DNA from 3 places in the Xanthobacter sp. AM11 genome. Region 3 is predicted to be linked to each of the others. Evidence: riboswitches for the same ligand, from Rfam matches in the RefSeq annotation. Region 3 holds a riboswitch; each other region holds the start of a gene.
The links. Region 3 has a riboswitch for cobalamin ahead of ACI7BZ_RS03080 (TonB-dependent receptor plug domain-containing protein). Riboswitches for the same ligand answer to the same signal wherever they lie in the genome.
Positions count from the first base shown of each region.

Region 1: it holds a riboswitch for cobalamin, as region 3 does, so the genes downstream of both, ACI7BZ_RS13100 (DUF1636 family protein) here and ACI7BZ_RS03080 (TonB-dependent receptor plug domain-containing protein) in region 3, are expected to answer to the same signal.
Region 2: it holds a riboswitch for cobalamin, as region 3 does, so the genes downstream of both, ACI7BZ_RS06655 (energy-coupling factor ABC transporter permease) here and ACI7BZ_RS03080 (TonB-dependent receptor plug domain-containing protein) in region 3, are expected to answer to the same signal.

Region 1 is NZ_JBLAOA010000001.1:2,843,998-2,851,197, forward strand. It holds gene cobN (cobaltochelatase subunit CobN) at 1-1,206, opposite strand, end outside; gene cobW (cobalamin biosynthesis protein CobW) at 1,239-2,276, opposite strand; gene ACI7BZ_RS13100 (DUF1636 family protein) at 2,273-2,740, opposite strand; cobalamin riboswitch at 2,815-3,016, opposite strand; gene chpT (histidine phosphotransferase ChpT) at 3,186-3,869, shown strand; gene ctrA (response regulator transcription factor CtrA) at 3,956-4,657, opposite strand; gene ACI7BZ_RS13115 (flagellar export protein FliJ) at 5,243-5,638, shown strand; gene ACI7BZ_RS13120 (sigma factor-like helix-turn-helix DNA-binding protein) at 5,787-6,326, shown strand; gene ACI7BZ_RS13125 (hypothetical protein) at 6,323-7,200, shown strand, end outside.
Region 2 is NZ_JBLAOA010000001.1:1,411,932-1,419,131, forward strand. It holds gene ACI7BZ_RS06640 (ATP-binding protein) at 1-732, opposite strand, end outside; gene ACI7BZ_RS06645 (response regulator) at 719-1,102, opposite strand; gene ACI7BZ_RS06650 (response regulator) at 2,219-2,971, shown strand; gene ACI7BZ_RS06655 (energy-coupling factor ABC transporter permease) at 3,120-3,797, opposite strand; cobalamin riboswitch at 3,835-4,055, opposite strand; gene ACI7BZ_RS06660 (ATP-binding protein) at 4,171-5,607, opposite strand; gene ACI7BZ_RS06665 (response regulator) at 5,604-6,323, opposite strand; gene ACI7BZ_RS06670 (PepSY domain-containing protein) at 6,588-7,200, shown strand, end outside.
Region 3 is NZ_JBLAOA010000001.1:645,622-652,821, forward strand. It holds gene ACI7BZ_RS03075 (ABC transporter substrate-binding protein) at 1-714, opposite strand, end outside; gene ACI7BZ_RS03080 (TonB-dependent receptor plug domain-containing protein) at 723-2,723, opposite strand; cobalamin riboswitch at 2,831-3,027, opposite strand; gene ACI7BZ_RS03085 (alpha/beta fold hydrolase) at 3,284-4,156, shown strand; gene ACI7BZ_RS03090 (UCP034077 family protein) at 4,275-4,631, shown strand; gene ACI7BZ_RS03095 (DUF1269 domain-containing protein) at 4,694-5,179, shown strand; gene ACI7BZ_RS03100 (PaaI family thioesterase) at 5,278-5,727, opposite strand; gene ACI7BZ_RS03105 (ABC transporter substrate-binding protein) at 6,016-7,200, opposite strand, start outside.

The DNA of each region.
Region 1 (7,200 bases), 2.2 Mb from region 3:
CGGCACGTCGAGGCCCACCGCATAGCCGCTGCGGCCTTCCGCGCCCGGATAGTCCGGCAGGATCACCGCGATCCGCCGCTGTGCGCGCGGCGTGGCGGCAAGGCGCACGAGGGCGGCGGCGCGGGCCGCCACATGGGCCACCGCATCGGGCTCCGGCCGGTTCACGGCGGGGGCGAAGGCGAGGTCGGCGTCGGCCGGGGCGAAATCCTTGAAGGAGAGGGCGCCGGCCAGCACCCGCCCGTCCAGCTCCGGCAGCACCACATGCATGGCGAGGTCGGCGGCGGAGAGGCCGCGCGGGCTCGAAGCCCAGGCGGCGCGGGCGGTGGTGGCGGGCGCCGCCTGGAGCACCGGCGGCCCGCCCGCCGGGAACAGTTCCCCCGCATCGCCGGCCGCAAAGGCGGTGGTGGTGACGATGACGGCGGGATCAAGGGCGGCCACGCCCGCGCGCACCGCGGCGCGGGCCTCCGGCGCCTTCAGGCTGGGCAGGAACAGGGGCACGGCGCAGATGCCGTGGCGGGCGAGGGCCTCGGCCAGCGCGTCCACCGGCGCGGTGTCGCCCGCCAGCCATTGGGAGCGGTAGAACAGCACGAGCGCCTTCGGCCGCGGGTCGGCCCAGGCCGCGCGGAAGGCCGCGTCGGCCGGCGCCAGCGCGTGGCCGGCACGATGCACGGCGATGGCCGGCACGGCCTGCGGCGGGGGCACGGGGGCGCCGGCGCCGAACCCCGCCGCCTGCGCCATGCGCGCCAGCAATGCCGCCATGTTGTCCGGGCCGCCGGCGCGGAAATGGCCGAGCCACAGGGCCAGATCGTCCGCCGGCAGGGTGGAGAGGGCGGCGAGGCGCGGGTCGTCCTGGTCCTCCCCCGGCAGCAAAGCCAGCGCGATGCCGCGGGCGCGGGCCAGGGCGGCCAATTGCTCGGCGCCGTAGCGCCACCAGTCGAGCCCGCCCAGCTGGCGCACCAGCACCACCCGGGCGTGGCTCGCCACCTTGGCCGTCCACAGGTCCACGGACATGGGGTGCCGCAGGTCCTTCAGCCGGGCGAGGCGCAGGCTGGGCAGGCTGTCGCGCCGCGCCCGCCAGGCGGCGGAAAGGGCGAGCAGGTCGCTGTCGGTGAAGGAGAGCGCCACCATGTCGCCGGGCGGCTGGGCGAGATCCACCGGCTCGGCCAGATCCTCCAGCGTCGTCGATGTGGTGGAAAGGATGTGCATGGGTGTCCCTCGGCCCCGGCCCGGGCCTGTCTTCAGCCCAGGATGGCCCGCTCCACCGCGGCGCGGTCGAAGCCCTTCAGGCCGATGACCACCAGCGCCCCGCGCCGCGCCTCCTCCCCGCCCCACGGCCGGTCGAAATGGTGCGACACCCGCGGGCCCACCCCCTGCACCAGCAGGCGCATGGGCTTGCCCGCCACTGCGGCGAAGCCCTTCACCCGCAGCACGTCCGGCGTTGCCGCGGCCGCCACCACGCGGGCGGCGAGGGCGGCGGGGTCGGCAATCTCGGGGAGGGGGAGGACGACGCTCTCGAACTCGTCGTGGTCGTGGTCCGCCTCGTCGTCATGATGGGTGCGACGGGCGTCGATGGCGTCTTCCGCGCCGATGCCGAGGCCGAGCAGAACCGCCGGGTCCACCCGGCCGGCCACGGCGCGCACCAGCTTCACCGCGGGCGGCAGGCTGCGGGCCACCGCCGCCTGTGCCGCATCGAGGCCGGCGGCGTCCAGGAGGTCGCCCTTGGCGAGCACCACCAGGTCGGCGCAGGCGATCTGGTCCTCGAACACCTCTTCCACCGGGTCGTCGTGGTCGAGGCTGGCGTCGTCCGCCCGCTGGGCGGCGAGGGCGGCGAGGTCCGGCGCCACCCGGCCCTGGGCCAGCGCCGGGCCGTCCACCACCGCCACCACGCCGTCCACGGTGACGCGGCCCTTGATGGCCGGCCACTGGAATGCCTGCACCAGCGGCTTGGGCAAGGCGAGGCCCGAGGTCTCGATGAGGATGTGGTCCACCCGCGGCGTGCGGGCCAGGATGAGGTCCAGCGCCGGCACGAAATCGTCGGCCACGGTGCAGCACAGGCAGCCGTTGGCCAGCTCGACGATGGTGTCTTCGGCGCAGCTCTCGATGCCGCAGCCCTTCAGGATCTCGCCGTCGATGCCCACGTCGCCGAATTCATTGACGATCACCGCGAGGCGCCGGCCGCCGGCATGCTCCAGAAGGTGGCGGATGAGGGTGGTCTTTCCGGCACCGAGGAAGCCGGTGACGATGGTGCAGGGCACCCGGGCGAGGGACGACATCAGGTATCCTCGGAGAGGGAAAGGGGCGGGATGCGCACGATCATCCCGCGCTTGAGGGGATCGGGCCGGCCGCGCCACGGCATCAGCCCGTCGGGGGCCTCGCTCAAAAGACGGGCGCCTTCCAGGAGGGCGGGGGCATCGGCGGCGGAAAGGTCGCCGAACACATAGGTCCAGCCGTCGGCACGGACCATGGCGACGGACAGGCCGCGCTTGCAATTGGCAAGGCAGCGCACGCCCCGCACGCTCACGCCCGGCGCCGCGTCGCCGCCCGTGGCCGCCGCCGCAGCTGCGGCAAGGGCGGTGCCGTCGGCGGCAAGGTCGGCATCCGCCGCCGCGTCGCGGCAGCTGGTGCAGATGAAGAGGGTGACGGGGGCCGGTGCCGGGCCGGTGGCGGCCGGCGCCGGGGGAGCGCTGTCCTGCCCGGTCGCATCCACTGCCGCGGTTTCGTGAAGATTGCCGCGCTCCACCCGTTCCATCCCAAGGGTGCGCGCTGCCCGCGCGAGACGGGCTTAAGGGACGCAGAACCGGAGCACCCCGCCCGGCGCGGACCTCGTCGAAGGCAGGTCTCCTGGCTCGCGGGTCAGTGCCCCGGCCGCCTTCCCGGATGGCTCCAGTGGCGTCTGGCGGGGGCTCGCCGCTTACAGTTGCGGGGGCAGCCGCGGCATGAGGAGGGTTGCCCCGCCCGCACCGCATTCCCTTTTGCGCCCGTGGCAAAACACGGGACCTTCGACCCGGCCACTAAAGGCAGGGCGGGGGAGATTGTCAAATGCCGCCCGGGGCGCCCGCGGCGGTGCAGCTTTCGCCCCGGCGGCGGGCGGTGTATCAGAGCCGACCTTTGTCCAGACGGATTCGGGCACGCGTTCCGCTGGTGCCGCGCGCGGCCGCCCCCGCCGTCGCCGTCCGGGAGCCGCCATGTCCATGCCCGACAGGCCTTCGTCCACGTCGTCCCAGCCCGACGCCGACCGCAACGCCGGCTCGACCCTCGATTTCGCCGCGCTGCTGTGCTCGCGCGTCTGCCACGACGTGATCAGCCCGGTGGCCGCCATCATCAACGGTTTCGAGGTGCTGGAGGACGAGAAGGCGGCGGACATGCGCGAAGTCGCCCTCGACCTCATCGCCAGGAGCGCCCGGCAGGCCTCGGCGCGCCTGCAGTTCACCCGGCTGGCGTTCGGCGCCGCCGGCTCGGCCGGGGCGCGCCTCGACCTCGGCGACGCCGAGCAGGTGGTCCGCGGCGTCATCGAGGATGACCGCACCAAGGTGGACTGGGCCCTGCCGCGAGAGCTTCTGCCCAAGAACCGGGTGAAGCTGCTGTTGAACCTGGTGCTGCTGGCCGGCAATACCATTCCGCGCGGCGGCGTCATCCATGTGGGCGCGATCGGCGCGGGGGAGCAGATGGGCTTTGCTATCGCCTCCACCGGCGTCAGCGCGCGCATTCCGCAGGGGCTGGAGGCGCTGGTGGGCGGGGCGGTGCCGCCGGACGGGCTCGACGCCCATTCGGTGCAGCCCTTCTATGCCGGGATGCTGGCCCGCGACTGCGCCCTCGCGGTGGCCTTCGCCCAGGACGGCGACACGGTGACGCTCACCGCCCTGCCATGAGCCTCATGCCCCGGCCCGTGGCCGCGCCAAAAGAAAAGCCCCGCGGCTGCGGGGCTTGTTCGGCGGCGGATGCGAGGAGGGGGTGATCAGACGGCGATGCGCTCGGCGCCGGGCATGGGCTCGCGCAGCACGTAGCCGCGGCCCCAGACGGTTTCGATGTAGTTCTTGCCCGCGGAGGCATTGGCGAGCTTCTTGCGCAGCTTGCAGATGAACACGTCGATGATCTTCAGTTCGGGCTCGTCCATGCCGCCATAGAGATGGTTGAGGAACATCTCCTTGGTGAGGGTGGTGCCCTTGCGGAGCGAGAGCAGCTCCAGCATCTGGTATTCCTTGCCGGTGAGGTGCACCCGGTTGCCTTCCACCTCCACCGTCTTGGTGTCGAGGTTGACGATCAGGTCGCCAGTCTGGATCACCGATTGGGCGTGGCCCTTGGAGCGGCGCACGATGGCGTGGATGCGCGCCACCATCTCGTCCTTGTGGAAGGGCTTGGTGAGGTAGTCGTCGGCACCGAAGCCGAAGCCCTTCACCTTGTCTTCCGTGTTGGCGAGGCCGGAGAGGATGAGGATGGGAGTCTTCACCTTCGCCACGCGCAGGCAGCGCAGGACCTCGAACCCCGACATGTCGGGCAGGTTCAGGTCCAGAAGGATGATATCGTATTCGTAGACCTTGCCGAGATCCACGCCCTCCTCACCGAGGTTGGTGGTGTAGACGTTGAAGCTCTCGGTCTTCAGCATCAATTCGATGCCTCGGGCCGTAGCACTGTCGTCCTCGATGAGCAGAACGCGCATGGCTATCCCTTTCCTCGCAACTACGCGAAAGGCGGCGATGCCGACCTTCGTTGCTCGGCCGTCGGGGGTGATTCGCGATACGTGTGTAGAATCGTTAACAGAAGCCGATTCTCGTCCACAAGGCCCCGCGGAAAAAACTTTGTGCAGAGAGCTGAAGACTGAATCATCTTCAGGCACTTAAGGTTTTTCCACAGGCCGCCGCATCCACCGTCCCACGCCGCCCGAGCCTTGTGGGCGGTGCCCGGCTCCCGCACCCAAGGATGCGTGACCCGAACCGTAGCGTCATCATTAACGAAGGCGGTAAACGATTGGTTGCCGGGACCACCTTCTCCGCGATTTTCCTCAGGAAGCGGCGCGGAGGTAAGGAAAGGGCAACCCTCGCCGGACATTCTCTCCCGGTCGAAGGGCTCCGGGCATGGCCGGGCACGGACGGCGGCGCGGGATGCTAGTGGTTCGACCGCGACAGATGGACCCCATCTGTCGCGACCAGGTCGAACCACAACGCCTTGATCCACTAGGCGCCGGTCGTGTCTCCAGCTGCGCGCACGGGGCGCATTCCCTCGTGCGTACCCGGAGTAGACGGCGATGAAGTCGCATGACCCCCTGATCCGTGCCAAGAAGTTCCAGATCGAGGACGCCCGCCGCCGGCTCGGGCAGATCGACACCATGATCGCCGATTTCGAGCGCATGGCCGGCGACCTCGACCGCGATATCGCCGCCGAGGAGGAGCGATCCGGCCAGAGCGATCCGCGCCATTTCGCCTATCCGCCGCTGGCCCTGGCCGCCCGCACCCGGCGCGACAACCTGCGCCGCTCGGCGGAAGACCTGAAGGTGCAGCAGGAGGAGGCCCGCGCCGCCCTCGCCGCGGCCGAGGCCGAGCTCGCCCGCGTCGAGGCCGCCGGAGAGATGGAACGCGCGGTGCGACTCGAGGGGCCCGCCCGCCGTTCCGCGCCGCGCCACATCGACACCGCCCGCTTCTGACGTCCGGGGCGGTAGAGGGGTAACAACTGCTGCAATGCAGCGTGTTTTTTTACCCGCGTTGCGGGTGGCGACCCCGCTTCCAGGCTTCCAATACCGGCTCCCGCTCCGTTAGCCTCTGCCCGGCTTCATCTCCGAGCGAGGGCCATCCGTGACGCCAGCCCGCAAGGTCCACGCCCTCCTTGATGCGGTCGCCGCCGGCGACCGCCGCGCGTTCGAGGACGTGTACCACCTGACGAGTCCCCGGCTCTACGGCATCGTGCTCCGGCTGCTGCGGCGGCCGGAGCTGGCGGCGCTGGCGCTGCGCCAGGCCTACGGGCGCATCCATGCGGAGGCGCACACCCTCAAGCCACAGGAGGACCCGGTCTGCTGGATGGTCGCCATCGCCCGCAGCTGCGCCCTCGACATGGCGTGGCAGCGCCCGGTGGGCGATGCGTTCGAGCCGTTCGACGCCGCCCTGCGCGGCGACGATCCGCTGGCGACCGACCGGCACAGCCCGGCCCTCTCCCGCCTTCTGGCCTGCCTCGGTAAGCTGCCGGAGGAGCGGCGGCGCATGGTGCTGCTGGCCTTTTATGACGGCTGGAGCCGCGAGGCGCTCTCGGTCTATTTCGATGCGCCGGCCGCGGGCATAAGGGCGTGGATGGCCCGCAGCGTGGCCCAGCTCGGCGCCTGCCTCGGGCGGCGGGCATGAAGGCGCCTTCGCCCGCGCCCCGGGACCCGAGGTCGCCCGCCCTGGCAGTGGTGAGCGAGGCGGAGCGCACGCTGGCGGTGGAATATGTGCTCGGCACGCTGGACCCGGAGGAGCGCAGCCTCGCCCGGGCGCGGCTGCTGTCCGATCCCGGCTTCGCCAGCCTGGTGCGCCAGTGGGAGCGACGGCTGTCGCCGCTGCACGAGCTTGCCGTTCCGGTGGCGCCGCCCTCCGCCTTGTGGCGGGCCATCGCCGCCGACATCCGGGAGGCCACCCTTGCCGCGGCCCCTTCGGGCGGGCATCCACGCCCGGTTCCGCCAGCCCCGCCCGCCGAGCCGGGGCGTCCCGTGCTCCGCAGCCGCCCGCGCGAGCGGTCCGGGGCCTTCGCGAAGATCGGCCGCCTGCTGACGCGCCCGTTCAGCGGCGGGCGTGATGCGGCCGCCGGCGAGGCGGCGCCGCGCCGGCGCTGGCCGGCCGCCCCCGAGCCTGGGCCGGCGGCCGCCGCGCCGTCAGATGCGCGCACTGCGGAGGCGCGCGCCCCGGCCGTGCGAACCCTGGGCGCCGCCGTCCGGCAGGCCGCGGCGGAAGGATTCGTGGAGCGGGAGGGCCCGCGCCCGGCGCCCGCTCCGGCCGCAAAGCCGGTGCCGGCAGTGGCGGAGGCGCCGGCACCGAAGGCTGCGGGGCGTCCCGCCGTGAGCCCTGTGGCGAATCCTGTGGCGGGCTCTGAGGGACGTGCTGCGGGTGTCCCCGCCACCGGTCCTGCACCGAATCCAATCCCCGCGCCCCCTGCCGCGCCCCCTGCCGCGCCGCCCCGTCCGCGTCCGCCGCCGGAGCCCCTGACGCCGCCGCCGGCCTTCATGTTCCTTGAGCCGGCCAC
Region 2 (7,200 bases), 770 kb from region 3:
CTCCATCACGGCACGGAACGCCGGGCTTTTCGACGCATCGTCGCCGAAGCTGGTCTGGCCGGCGGCGCGGGCACGCACGATGCCGTCGAGGCCCACCAGGGCGATCACCATATGGTCCTCGATGCGCAGCTGCTTATAGAAGTCGATGAAGTCGCTGATGGCATAGGAGGCGACCACCACTCCGGCGAAGTGGCCATGCGCATCGCCCAGCGGCCGCGTGAGCTGAATGGTCCACTCGTTGGAGACGCGGCCAAGCACCGGCTTGCTGATGAACAGGTCTGCCTTTGCCGGCGCCCGGCCCATCTGCACGCGGATGTGCTCGCGATCGGAGAGGTCCACCGCCGGTGGTCCTGGCGGTGCAAGGCTTGAAGCGACCAGCAGCCCGGCGGCGTCGGTGACCCCCAGTTGCACGACGGCCGCCGGCAGGGTGAAGCTGCGCAGCGCCTCATAGGTCTCCTGCGGCGTCCACCGGCTGTCGTAGCCTTTTGCGAAGTTCTGCAGCAGGGCGTCGATGGGTTCCACCACCTGCTCGAAGCTACGCATCAGCAAGGTTGCGGTCTTGTGTGCGCTGGCCTCGGCCTCCGCCAGTTCGGCACGGCTTTGGATCTGGTAAAGCACCAGCGCCGCACCGAAGGGAATGACGCCCACGAGGAAGATGAGCGAGGCCAGCATGAGGGTCACCGGGTCGAGGAGGCGCCGGACCTCGCCGGCGATGGGCTCATCCAGGCGCATCTTGCCCGTCCTGCAGGGCGATCAGGGTGTCGCGAAGGTCATCGAAGGCGAGGGGCTTGGGAAAACAGCGCCGCACCCCGGCCGCCATCGCCCGCGCCATGTCCGTCTCGGCGGCATGTCCGGTCATGACGAGGAAGTCGAGGCGACGGGCGGCAAAGGCCTTCCGTAGGCTGTGGATCATGGCGATGCCGTCCATGTCCGGCATGCGCATGTCGGTGAGCACGATGGTGATCTGCGGATCGCGCGCAAGCGCCTCCAGCGCCGCTGCCGCACTCGGCACCGCAACCGCCGACATGCCTTCGAAGCCGAGCGCTTCCAAAAGCTCGTCCAGATACTCCGGCTCGTCGTCGACGATCAGAACGCAGCTCATGCCAGCACCGTCGATCTGCGGCAGGCCCTGCCGTTGGCTTCAGGCTGGAATGGACAGGCGCTGCACGGTTGCGTCAATACCGATGGCTCCCGCTGGCGAGGCATCGGCGGCGTGGCACGGCCACGGAACGATCGGAAGGGGCTGGATGCGGGCTGCGAACCGTCGCATCCAGCCCCTTCCTCTCCCCTCCCCCCCGCGGGAAGATTGAACGGGCCGGAGGTTGCCATCTCTGGCGTCCACCCGACCCGCCCTCCCGTGCCGGTCAGGGCTAGGCACGGGATCCGGGATTGTGAACATGCCCCTCGCTTCGCGGATGGCGTCGAGCAATGGGGCCTTGCCGGCGGTGACCTCAATGCGAGGTCGCCAGCACTTAATTGTTGGAAGCTATCACACTTAAGTTGCATACGTTAGCGAAACTGCATCCAAATTGGATATATTTTCCTTTCGAATGAAATCAATGAAGCATTGTTGAAATATATGATGAAAATAATTGTGTATTTACATGAGATTTACGCACTGTTTCCATGCAAATTGGTTGAAATTGATAAATAAATTTCCATTCAAATTATTTAAACATGGATATCGTGAAGTCTTGTATCCGAAGATCAGGGCCTCGGCCGATCTTCGGTGCGGCGGTCTTGACCCCCATCAGCCCCGGCCGCCATCGTGCCCGGGACGATGCGGGCCCGTCCGCGACGATCCGGGCGAGGGACGGCGCGGGCGGCTGCAACTTTCCCGGCCGCTTGTGCGCGAGATCAAGATCGATGCGCCATTCATCCGCCATGCTCCCAAATAGGATATGTCACGGTAGATTGCGCCGCGCCCTCCTGTCCCTTTCGGCACGGCCTGGTCCGGGTTGGTGGTGGAAGGGGTTGAAACGATTGAGGGTCTGCGGATGATCGCAAGCCGCCATAATGTGGCCATCCAGGGCTTCCTGTTTCGCCTGGAGCCGGACCTGCCCACAGGGAATCGCATCGGCGTTTCCCTGTGGGCAGGTCATCCGTCTCTATCCAATAAGTTGGAGCGCGTCGGGCAGCCGGATGCGGCTTGCGCCTGCAGGCGCGTTGAAGCTCGCCGATGACCGAAGGACCGTTGTTGCTGGGACGGGAAACGCAGATGGAACGCGCGTCCACCCTGATCGTGGATGATGATCGCGACCTGCTCGTGGAGGTGCGTGAGGGACTTGCCGCAGCCGGCATTCCCGTGCTGTGCACCAGCACATCCGCCAGCGCCATCGACATTGTCGAGAACAATGCGGACATCGGCGTGGTGGTCACCGATCTCGGCCTGCCCAATATCGATGGTATCGAGCTTCTGCAGCGCCTGCAGCAGGTGCGGCTGCACACGCCGGTGGCCGGGGTCGTCATCACCGGCGCCGCCACCCTGGACAAGGCGGTGGCCGCGCTGCGGCTGAACGTGGTGGACTTCCTGCAGAAGCCCTTCGACATCGCCGACCTCGCCGCGGCGATCCGCCGGGCCCGGGCGATCTTCGCCGAGCGCGCCGGCACCGCCGCGCAGGCGGGCAGTCCGGTGGGCCATCTCAAGGCGCTGCTGGGCATGCGCATTGACCGAAAGCGGCTGTTTCCCGAGAAGAAGGTGGGAGACACGGCCTGGGACATGATGCTCGACCTTGCCCTGGCGCAGGAATCCGGCCAGCGGCTGTCGGTGACCTCCCTGTGCGCGGCGGCCGGAACTTCCGTCACCACGGCGCTGCGGCGGCTGGAGGCGCTGGAGGCGCAGGCGCTGGTGCAGCGCCTGCCCGATGAGACCGACCGGCGGCGGACCTGGGTTCACCTCACGCCCGTCGGCAGCGATGCCGTGCGCGAACTGACCCGGCGCTACAGCGCACGCATCGCCGGGCTGGAGTGACGCCGGGGGCGGCGCCCGCCCGGCCCCGGTCTTCCACCGAGGCCCGCCGGTCTTCGTGGGAGGCTGTCAAAACGAGACACGCCGGCGGGAGGACCGCCGGCGTGCGCAGGGATGGGGTGAGACGAAGCGCACCCGCGGGCACGCCGCCTCAGGCAGCGTCGTAAAGCCGGCGCTCGAACAGGGGGGTGCCCTTCAGCCCGTTGAGGGCCTTGGCCGCCGCCAGCACGGCGAGGTCCACCAGCGGCTCCACCACGATCACCAGCAGGTAGGCGCCGCCGAACGCGGTGACCGAGGCGAGGTTTTCCGCGCCGAAGCCCTGGCCGTAGAGCGCCCAGAACGCCACCCAGGCGACGATGCCGGCCTGGTAGGTGGTGGAGAGCGCCAGCGCCTGGCGATACTTCAGCTCCACATAGGGCGTGTGCGGGGCGATGATGCGCCGCGCCACCGCCGTGAGGGCGAACAGCGGCACCAGCAAGGTGGTCACGTTCATGCCGAACTGGGGCAGGTCGAACGGGGCGAAGAACAGGCCCTGGACCAGCAGGCCGAGCGCCAGCCCGATGGCAGCCGGCGCCACGCCGAAGATGAGGAACAAGGTGGAGCCGAGGATGAGGTGGACCTCGGAAACCCCCACCGGATAGTGCGGCAGCACCTCGAAGAAAGAGAAGACGAGGGCGGTGGCCGCCGCGCTGCGCGTCGCCAGCGACAGCACCCCGCGTTCACGCGCCGCGTCGAGCGCGAGCTTCAGGCTATAGCCGACGGCGCCCGCCGCTGTGACGTAGCTGAGCCAGATTTTCCCGCCGTCCACGAGACCGGGTTCGATATGCATTGCCTTGTCCTCCGCCGTCTCACCCGACGGCCGCCAGATTGACACCCTGCGTCCGGCCGGTCTCCTGACTCGCGGGTCACAGCAGGCCTTCCGTCTTCCCGGCGCGGGCAAAAGCCCGTGCCAGTGACGCCTTGGAAGGCCGCTCGCCGCTCACAGTCGCGGGGGCGGTCGGGGCTTAAGGCGCAGATGCGCCCTTTCCCCGTTCCCGTTTCAGTGCGGATGCGCTGCATCCGCACCACCGTTCGCATGGGCAACAGGGCGCCGGAACCATGCCCCCTGTCAAGCCGTCCGCCGCGGTGCCGATCGGAGAGCAGATCGCGCCAAGTCCGCCAGGAGGCGACCCCGCAGTTTTCGGATGACAAGCGTCAAGGGCTTAAGCGCCCGCGGCCGCCGATGCGGTGGGCAGGATGATTTCGGCCCGCAGCCCTCCCTCCGGCCGGTTCGCCAGGGTCAGTTCGCCGCCATGGGCCTTGATGATGCTGCGCGCGATGGCGAGGCCGAGGCCCATGCCGCCGGTTTCCGGGCTGCGCGAGGGCTCCAGGCGCACGAAGGGCGCGAAGGCCTGTTCCAGCTGGTCCTCCTGCAGGCCCGGCCCGCCGTCCTCCACCCGGATCGCGACCATGCCCGGGGCGGGCTGCAGGATGGAAACCTCTGCGCGCCGGCCGTAGCGGACGGCATTGTCCACGAGGTTGCGCAGCGCGCGCCGCAGGGCGACGGGGCGGCAGGCCAAGCGGGCATGCATGCCCTCGTTCATCTGCGCATCGGCGCCGACGCTGGCGAATTCCTCCACCACGTCCGCACACAGGGCGTCGAGGTCCACGGTCTGGGTGGCCTCGCTGGTGGCCTCGGCCCGGGTGAAGGCCAGCGTCGCCTCGCAGATGGCGACGAGCTCGTCGATGGTGGCGACGATGTCGGCGCGCACCTCCGGGTCGTCCACGAATTCCGCCTTGAGCCGGAGCGTCGTCAACGGGGTGCGCAGATCGTGGCTGATGGCGGCCAGCAGGCGCATGCGGTCGCGCATGAACTGGCTGAGCCGTTCCTGCATGGTGTTGAAGGCGAGGGTCGCCGCCGCCACCTCGGAGGGGCCATGCACATCGAGGGCCGCCACCTTCTCCCCGCGGCCGAACCGCTCCGAGGCGTCCGCGAGGGAGCGCAGGGAGCGGGTCTGCAGCCGCACGCAGGCGATGGTGACGCAGGAGACCGCGAGGGAGGAGATCAGGAAGGAGAGCAGGGCCGGGCGGCTCCAGATGCCGGGCAGGCTCACCAGCGTGGTCATGTGGAGCCAGCGCTTGTCGGAGAGGGGCACGCTCAGGGCCACCACGCCGAGGCCGCTGCGCAGCCCGTCCGAGGGGGGCGCATTGCCGTCGCCCCCCCTGCGGACCCAGGGCAGTGCCTCCGCGCGCTGCCGCGGGCAGCGCCGCTCCCAGGTCCCGGCGGTGTCGATATGCACTTCCGGCCGTCCCTTGCCGACGCCATGCAGGCGCCGCTGCAACAGGTGAGCGAGGCTTTCCTCGGCCCGGGTCGGGGTGCGGGTCTCGGGCGGCTGCGTGGAGACCCAGGCGCAGGCGCTCCGCGAAACGAAGGCGCTGGCGAGCCGGTCGGCATCCTGCGGCGCCATCTCGATCAGGCGGGTGAGCGTCACCGTCTGGCCGAGGGCCTGGCCGCGGACGATGCCGACCACAATGCTGTCGTGCTCGGTCTGCAGCACCAGCACCAGCACCATCTGCGCGACGGCGAGGGTCGCCACCAGCAGCAGCACGAGGCGTGCGGCGAGGCTGCGCGGCCAGACCAGGCGGGCAAGGCGGTTCACGCCTCCACCTCCACCGGCGCGGCGAAGACATAGCCGTCGCCCCACACGGTCTTGATGAGCGCGGGCTGCTGGGGGTCCCGCTCGATCCGGCGCCTCAGGCGGCTGACCAGGTTGTCGATGCTGCGGTCGAACACCTGCGCCGGCCGGCCGGCGGTGATGTCGAGCAGCTGGTCGCGCGAGAGCACCACCGACGGGCGGGTGACGAGGGCGAGGAGCAGGCGGAATTCCGCGCTGCCGAGGCGGACCTCGCTGCCGCTCTCGTCGAGCAGGAGGCGGCGGCCGGCGTCGAGCTGCCAGCGGTCGAAGCGATAGCGGCTCGGCCCCTCCTGCGACGTGCGCGCCGGCCCCTGGGCCCGGCGCAGGATGGCGCGGATGCGCGCGAGCAGCTCGCGCGGGTTGAAGGGCTTGGTGACATAATCATCGGCCCCGAGCTCCAGGCCCACGATCCGGTCGGTCTCCTCCGCCACTGCCGTGAGCAGGACCACCGGAATGTCGCTGGCCTGGCGAAGCTGGCGGCACAACGTGAGCCCGTCCTCCCCCGGCATCATGATGTCGAGCACCACGAGGTCGAAGGTGCCGGCGCGCATCTGCTGGCGCATGTCCACCCCGCCGGCCGCCACGCTCACCCGCAGCCCGTTGCGCGACAGGTATTTGGCGAGCAGCTCGCGGATCTCGCGGTGATCGTCCACGACGAGAATGTGCGGCGTGCGTTCCATGCGTTCCTGTTGTTCAGCCGGCGAAGACGGGTGGGCGCCGCAAGCGTCCGGGGCCGAATTGACCGGAGTGCCCCCAGGCTTGCCAGCAGGACTTTGTAACCAACTATGTCACTTCCGCCACACGGGATGAAAGATTACGAAGCGGCTGCGCCGGGACAAATTTCCGGGACGCGCATGGTCCATTCATAGCGCGAACGAAGCTGTCGCCAGACCGGCCCCCGTGCCGTCCAGCCCGCACGTGCGGTTCTGCCATCGGAGTTCGTCATGTCGTTCGCGCCTTTGCGGTCCGCGCTGATCTTTCTGCATCGCTGGATCGCCCTCATCCTCGCCCCGATCTTCCTGGTGATCATTCTCACCGGCGCGGTCCTGTCGTTCCGTCCCATCGTGAACAGCGGACCGACCGCCCCGCGCGCCGGCGCCGGGATCGACGTGGCGGCCGTCGCCGCCCTCCTCGGCAAGGTGGAAGCGGAAGGCCAGATCGGGGCGGTGAGCCTCGTGGCGGGCGGGACCTCCCTCGACGTGATGTCCCGAGACCCGAAGGTGGCCGGCAGATGGGACGTGGCCACCGGCCGGCACACGCCGGCGCCGGCGGGCGGCCTCGACATCTTTCGCACGGCGGAGGGCCTGCACAAGTCGCTTCTGCTTGGCCTCGGCCTCGTGGTGGAGGTGGCGAGCTTCCTCATGCTGGGCATCATGGTGGCGGGGCCGTTTCTGGCCTGGCTGCGGTTCCGCAACACCCTCATGGGCTGGCATATGGCGGTGGGCTGGTGCCTGCTGCCGCTCACCCTGATCTCGCCCGTCACCGCCGTGATGCTGACCCTCGGCATCGGCGTGGGCCCGCGCCCGGAGCTGCCGCGCACCCAGCGGCCGGTGGGCA
Region 3 (7,200 bases):
GGGCGGCGCGCCATCGGCCGCATTCACCACCAGCAGGTCGGGCCGCGCGGTGACGATCTCCTCCAGCACCAGCTGGCCGAGCCGGTCGGTGGAGAGGCGGGCGGCCAGATTGTCGAGCCCGGCCCGCGCCATCACCTCGCCGGCGAGGGTGTCGCGCCCGGCGGTGAAGCCGTTGGGCCGCAGCACGATGGCTTCCGGCGGCCGGGCCGGCGGCGGCGGCAGGGCGGCGAAGGCGGCCTCCATCTGCGCCACCATGGCCTCGCCGCGCTCCGGCACGCCCATGCGCCCGGCAACAAGGCGGATCTGCGCATAGGCTTCCGCCACGCTTTGCGGCGCCGCCAGTTCCAGCACCGGCAGGCCGAGGCGCCGCAGCATGGCGGTGGTGGTGCGGGTGGTGTAGGCGCCCACCACCACCAGGTCCGGCTTGAGCGGCACGATCTCTTCGGCCAGGCCCCGGTTCACCGGCACCTGCTGCGCCAGCGCCGCCACGTTGGAGGTGGCGGGATCGCGGGCCAGGAAGGTGACGGATGCCACCTGCCCCGGGTCCGCGAGCCGCAGCACCAGTTCGTCGGCGCACAGGTTCAGCGACGCGATGCGCGCCGGCCGCTCCGCCCCGGCCGCCGCGGGCACGGCCGCGCCGAGGCCCGCCGCGAGGAGCAGGCCCGCGACCCGTGTTGCGCCCCGCCTTGCGGCCGGTGTTGCGGAACCTGCCATGGCCCCTCTCAATAGGTCAGCTTCAGCCCGCCATAGGCACCGAAGCCCGGGGCGAGAAAGCCGTTGGGGTTCTGGTAGCTCTGGTCGAACAGGTTGTCGATGCGGGCGAACACGGTGGTGTTGGCGTTGAAGCGATAATTGGCCGCCACGTTCACCGCCGTATAGCCGGGCTGGTCGATATAATTGGAGCTGAGGCGCACGATGTCCCACCAGGACGAGGCATAGACGAGGCTGGCGGAGAGGTCGAATGCGTCCGTCGGCCGCCAGCCCACCGTCAGGCTCACCTTGTTGTTGGGCCGCCGCAGCGGGTAGCACGAGGTGGCGTCGATGGGCACGCAGGCCGCGCCGAAGGGCTGGCCCGGCGGGGTGTAGCCCACCACGTCGGTATAGGTATAGTCCACCCGCACATCGAGCCGGTCCGTCACCGCCACCGCGACGAAGGCCTCCACGCCCTGCGTGGTGGCGCTGGAGATGTTGACGTTCTGGTAGGTCACCGGATCGTAGCTGATCAGGTTGGTGATGTCGTTGTGGAAGTAGGTGACGCCGAACAACACGCGCTCACCGAAGATCTTCTGCTCGAAGCCGGCATCCCAGCCGGTGCTTTCCTCGGGCTTCAGGTTCGCATTGCCGTAATAGGGCGCATAAAGCTGGTATAGCGAGGGCGCCTTGAAGCCGGTGCCGTAGCTCGCCTTCAGCCGGGTTCCCGTTTCCGGGAACAGGAGGGCGGGCGCAAGGCGGAAGGTGGTGTGGTCGCCGAAGGTGTCGTCGCTATCGTAGCGCACGTTGGCGGCATAGAAGAACCGCTCGGCCAGGGAGCCCTGATATTCAGCATAGGCGCCGGTGTCGCCGGTGGAGGCGTCCATCTGCGTATAAGCGGTGGAGGAACTCATGCTCTCGTCGCGCCGCTCCACGCCCACCAGCAGGTTCTGCCCCGGGGCGACGGCGAGGTTGGTGCGCAAATAGTAGGTCTGCCGGTCGCCCTCATAGTCCCCGTTGGAGCCTTCATTGGGCCCGGTGGTGGGGTTGGAGGAGGTCATGGCGCTGACGCCGAAGGTGGTGGTCAGCCGGTCGTCGAACGCGCGCCACACCCCCTCGCCCTTGGTGAAGAACATGCTGGCGAGGCTGGTGGAGGTCTGCGCCGCCGGAATGCCCACATAAAGCGGGGGCGGGTAGGTATCCGGGGTGAAGGCAAGCCGGCTGTCGATGTAGCGGGCAATGAAATTGACGGTCAGGTCTTCCGTGGCCGCATAGTCGAGGCGGGTGGAATAGGTCCAGTTGTCATAAGTATTGGGATTGGTGGGGTAGCCCGCCGGCACGAGGTTCTGCGGCGTCACCGCAATCTCGGTGGACGAGAAATGGGTGACGTTGAACGAATAGGCGAGTTTTTCCGCCTCGCCGCTCAGGCTCGCCGCCTGGTTGAAGGTGCCCAGGGCGCCGCCTTCCACATAGCCGGTGACCTTGGCCGGCCCCTCGCCCTTGCGGGTTTCCACCGACACCACGCCGCCGATGGCGTCCGAGCCATAAAGGCCGCTCTGCGGGCCGCGCAGCACTTCCACCCGGGCAAGGTCGCTGGCCAGAAGCTGGCCGAAATCGAAGGCGCCGTTGGGCGTGGAGGGATTGCCGGCGTCGATGCCGTCGATCAGCACCTTCACATGGTTGGAATTGGTGCCGCGGATGAACACCGAGGTCTGGCCGCCCGGCCCGCCGGTCTGCACCACATTGAGGCCGGGCAGGGAGTCCAGCACATCCGGCAGCGTGCGCTGCTGGCGGCGGTCGATGTCCGCGGCGGTCACCACGCTCACCGAGCTGGCCACCTCGTTCTCCGGCGTGGGAATACCGGTGGCGCTCACCACGATGGTGGGCAGGTCGATGGTGTTCTGGTCGTCCGCCGCCTGGGCGAGGGCCGGCACGGCGGCGCAGGCGAGGAAGGCGGGCGCAAGGAGAGCAGACGCACGGGAGCGGCGGGCGCGCCGGGTGGCGCGGGCGCAAAACGGAACGGCGGAAGGCATGTCGGCCTCGGCGGGACGAGTGGTCCGTCACCGCGAACGAGGCGCCCCGGCGGATAGGCAATCCGCCCGACCAACCACCATCAGGACACCCCGCCCGATGTGCACGCGCGTGACCACGGCTGACGGCAGGTCTCCTGGCTCGCGGGTCGTCGTTCTCTGCACCGCCTTCCCAGGCCCGAGGGCCCAGTGGCTGATGGCGCAGGACTCGCCGCTTACAGTTGCGGGGGCAGCCATGGCATCGCCGGTCTCCCGGCCCACCATGTTCCCTTTTCATCCAATAGGAACCGTCATGTTCACGCTAGCGTGAGCGACCCCGATGCGTCAACAACCCTGCCCCTGCGGGATCGGCGGCGGGCCGTGCCGGGGTGCCGCCGCGCCGGCGCAGGGCCGTGGCGCGAAAGGAAAAATCGTGCCGGGGCTTTGCCGGCGGCACGATTCGTTGTGAATTGGACACATGGCGCAGGCAAAATGGTTCGGCATCGGGAATCGCTGCTCGCGCGTCCTTGAGGGTGCGGCCGGACGGAGCACGCGCCCGGGCATGGATCCGGTTCTGGTGAGCGATGACCAAGAGCACCTTTCAGGCCGAGGACGGCGCGACACTCTCCTTCTCCGACACGGGGACGGGAGCGCCCCTGCTGCTTCTGGCAGGCCTGACCCGCAACGGGCGCGATTTCGACTATCTGGCCCGGCACCTGCACGGCGTGCGGCTGATCCGCCTCGACAGCCGCGGCCGCGGCGAATCCCAATGGACCGGCCCGGACACCTACAATGTGGCGCAGGAGGCGCGGGACGCCCTCGCCCTGCTGGACCATCTGGGGCTGGCGCGGGCGGCCATCATCGGCACGTCCCGCGGCGGGCTTCTGGGCATGGTGATGGCGGCAACCGCGCATGACCGCGTGGCCGGCCTGTGCCTGAACGACGTGGGCCCGGTGCTGGAGCGCGCCGGCCTGGAGCGGATCGGCGCCTATATCGGCATCGAGCCGGCGGTCGCCACCCTGGAGGAGATCGCCGACCGCATGCCGGCGGCCATGCCCGGCTTCCACAATGTGCCCGAGCTGCGCTGGGAGGAGGAGACCATCCGGCGCTACATCCAGACCACCCATGGCGTGACGCTTCCCTACGACCCGGACCTGCGCAAGTCGTTCGAGAAGGCCATGGCGGGCCCGCTGGCGGACGCCTGGCCGCTGTTCGAGGCCTGCGCCGGCATTCCGCTGGCCCTCATCCGCGGCATCAATTCCGACGTCCTGACCCGCGCCACCGCCGACGAGATGGCCGCCCGTCGCCCGGACATGATCCGCGTCGAGGTGCCGGACCGGGGCCACACCCCCTTCCTGGACGAGCCGGAAGCCCTCGGGGCCATCCACGCCTGGCTGGCGCTGTGCTTCCCGCAGCACGCGGGCGAGGCGCAGGCGGACGCGGCGATGGCATCATAGGCCCGTGCGCAACGGAGTTGGCCCATGGACAGACGCATCGCCGCCCCGCTGCTGGCCGTCGCCATGGCCCTGGCGGGTGGCGCCGCCGCCGGTGGGCCGGCACAGCGCCCGCCGGCCAATGCGGTGGCGGTCACCTCCTTCGCCGAGCTTCTCCCGCGCCCTTATTGCCTGCTGGGTGCCGCCGCCCGGCACCGAGGGCTTCGAGATCACGCTGCGCTTCGGCCTCACCGGCAAGGGAGAGGTGCGCGGCAAGCCGCTGGCCACCTATTCGGTGCTTCCCGGCCCGCCCGATCGCCAGCGCGCGTTCGTCGCGGCGGCCATGCTCGCCCTGCACAATTGCACGCCGGTGCTCATGTCGCCCGAATTCGCGCGGGTCGCAGCCTCGCGGGTGCTGACCCTCCGGCTGATTTCGGCGGGCCGCCGGGCCCAGGTCCCGGGCGCCGCGGCGGGCGAAGAGGGTTGCGTATTGTCCTGACATGGCCTGTAGAAGCGTTGCGGGTCCGATGCGAACCCGGATGCACTGCCTTGGAGAGTGAGATGGCCGACCTCGTTATCATTGCCTATGAGTCTGAGGCCAAAGCGGAGGCCGCGCGACAGGAGCTCCTCAAGCTCCAGAAGGAATATCTGATCGAGCTGGGCGATGCCGTGGTGGCGGTCCGGCAGGAGGACGGTTCGATCAAGCTTCACCAGATGGTGAACACCACCGTCGCCGGGGCGGCGTCGGGTGGCTTGTGGGGCGGCCTTGTCGGCCTTCTCTTCCTGAACCCGCTGCTGGGCATGGCCATTGGCGCCGGCGCCGGCGCCCTCGCCGGAAAGTTCACCGACGTGGGGATCAATGACGACTTCATCAAGCAGGCCAGCGCGTCGCTTGGCCCCAACCAGGCCGCCTTGTGCGTGCTGGTCGGCAAGGTGACCGCGGACAAGGTGGTGGCCGACATGGCCCAGTTCGGCGGCACCGTGCTCCAGACCAGCCTCTCCACGGAGCAGGAAGAGAAGCTCCAGGCCGCGCTGAAGGGCGCGTAGGGCCTATCGCGCGAACGCCCTCCATTATCCTTGTGGCGGGCGATGCACCGCCCCGGTGGGACCGCAGGCCGGCTCCCTCCGGGCGGGACCGCCTGCGTTCAGGTCCTGCCGTCGTGGCCCTGGCCGCGGAGCCACCGGCCGGAAAAGGTGCCGGCCGCGACCACCGCGTCGGGATTGCCCGGTTCGAGGGTGAGTTCGACGGTGAAAAGTCCGCTCAGCCCCCGGCGGCTGATCTGCGCCGCAGCCCCATGGACCGTCGCGCCGCCGGGCGCGGGACGGATGAAGGTGAGATCGCTGCCCATGGTCAGGATCGTGCCGTCGTAATAGCCCGCCGCACCGAAGGCCATGTCGGCCAGCGTCCACAGGGCGCCACCATGGCACGTCCCGTGGCCGTTCATCTGCTGCGGGCCGACCTCCATGGCGACCACCGCCCGCCCCACCCCGGCCTCGACGAGGCGCAGCGGCATCGTCCCGGAGAAGGCATTGCGGGCGAACATCCGCAGAATGCGTTCCCGCAGGCGTTCCGGCGACATCTCCTCATGCGACATGGCTGCGTCCGTCATCGCCTGGCCTGAATTTGAGCGACGCGCCGGCCACCGAAGGCTGAACCGCGCCGCGGGGCGGATCTTCGGACGCTTCCGGCAAGGCCGGCCACCGGCATGTGGAGGCCCTTCCGCGCGGCTCTGTTCCGTTTCGCCACCGGCATTCTGCGCGCCCGATCATTTGCGTCAATAGATTGCCACAACTCCGGCGCACCGGCGGCGGACCCGAGGCCCCCGGGACGGCTAGAGCGCGATCGAGGCCGCCTGGCGGCGGCTCCCTTCATGCGCAACGCATTACTTCACCAGCGGGCAGCCGCCTTCGTTGAGCGGGCGGAAGGCCTGGGCCGCCGGGATGGTGGCGATGGTCTCGTAGACGTCCCATTCGCCCTTGGACCGGGCCGGGGCCTTCACCCGGAACAGGAACATGTCGTGCACCGCGCGGCCGTCGATGCGCACCTCGCCCTTGCCGAACAGGGGATCGTCGATGGGCATCTCGCGCATCTTGGCCAGCACGGCCTTGGTGTCCTTGGTGCCGGCGGCCTCCACCGCCTTCAGATAGTGCATGATGGAGGAATAGACGCCGGCATGGACCTGCGTGGGCATCTTGCCCTTGTGGAGCGCGGCGAAGCGCCTGGACCAGGCGCGGCTGGCGTCGTCGCGGTCCCAGTAGAACGCCTCGGTCAGCACCAGCCCCTGCGCCAGCTTCAGGCCAAGGGCATGGATGTCGGTGATGAAGGTGAACAGGCCGGCGATGGACTGCCCACCCTGCACGATGCCGAACTCGGACGCCTGCTTGATGGCGTTGATCATGTCCTCGCCGCCACTGGCGAGGCCCACCACCTTCGCGCCGGAGGCCTGCGCCCGCAGCAGGAAGGAGGAGAAATCGCTCGTCCCCAGCGGATGCTTCACCGAGCCCAGCACCTGCCCGCCCGCCGCCTTCACCAGCGCGGCGGTGTCGCGCTCCATGGCGTGGCCCGAGGCCTGGTCCACCGCGATGAAGAACCAGCTGTTGCCTCCCTGGCGCACCATGGCCCCGCCGGTGCCGTTGGCATTGGCCCAGGTGTCGTAGGTCCAGTGGATGGTGTTGGCGGTGCATTTGGAGCCGGTGAGGTCGGCGGTCGCGGCGCCGGCATTGAGCTGGATCCTGTCCTTGTCCTTGACGATCTGGCTGACCGCGAGGGCCACCGGCGAGCCGGTGACGTCGCCGATCACATCCACGCCGTCCTGATCGATCCACGAGCGGGCGATGCCGGAGCCGATGTCCGCCTTGTTCTGATGGTTGCCCGAGACGATCTCCACCTGGATGCCCTTGTCCGCGCCCTTGAAATCCTCCACCGCGAGGCGGGCCGCCGCCACCGAGCCGGGACCTGCAAGATCCGCATATGGCCCGCTCATGTCGCTCAGAATTCCGATCTTGATCCGGGTGTCGGCCGCGGCGGGCCCAGCCCCCAGGGCGATGCCGGCCAAAAGCCCGCAAAT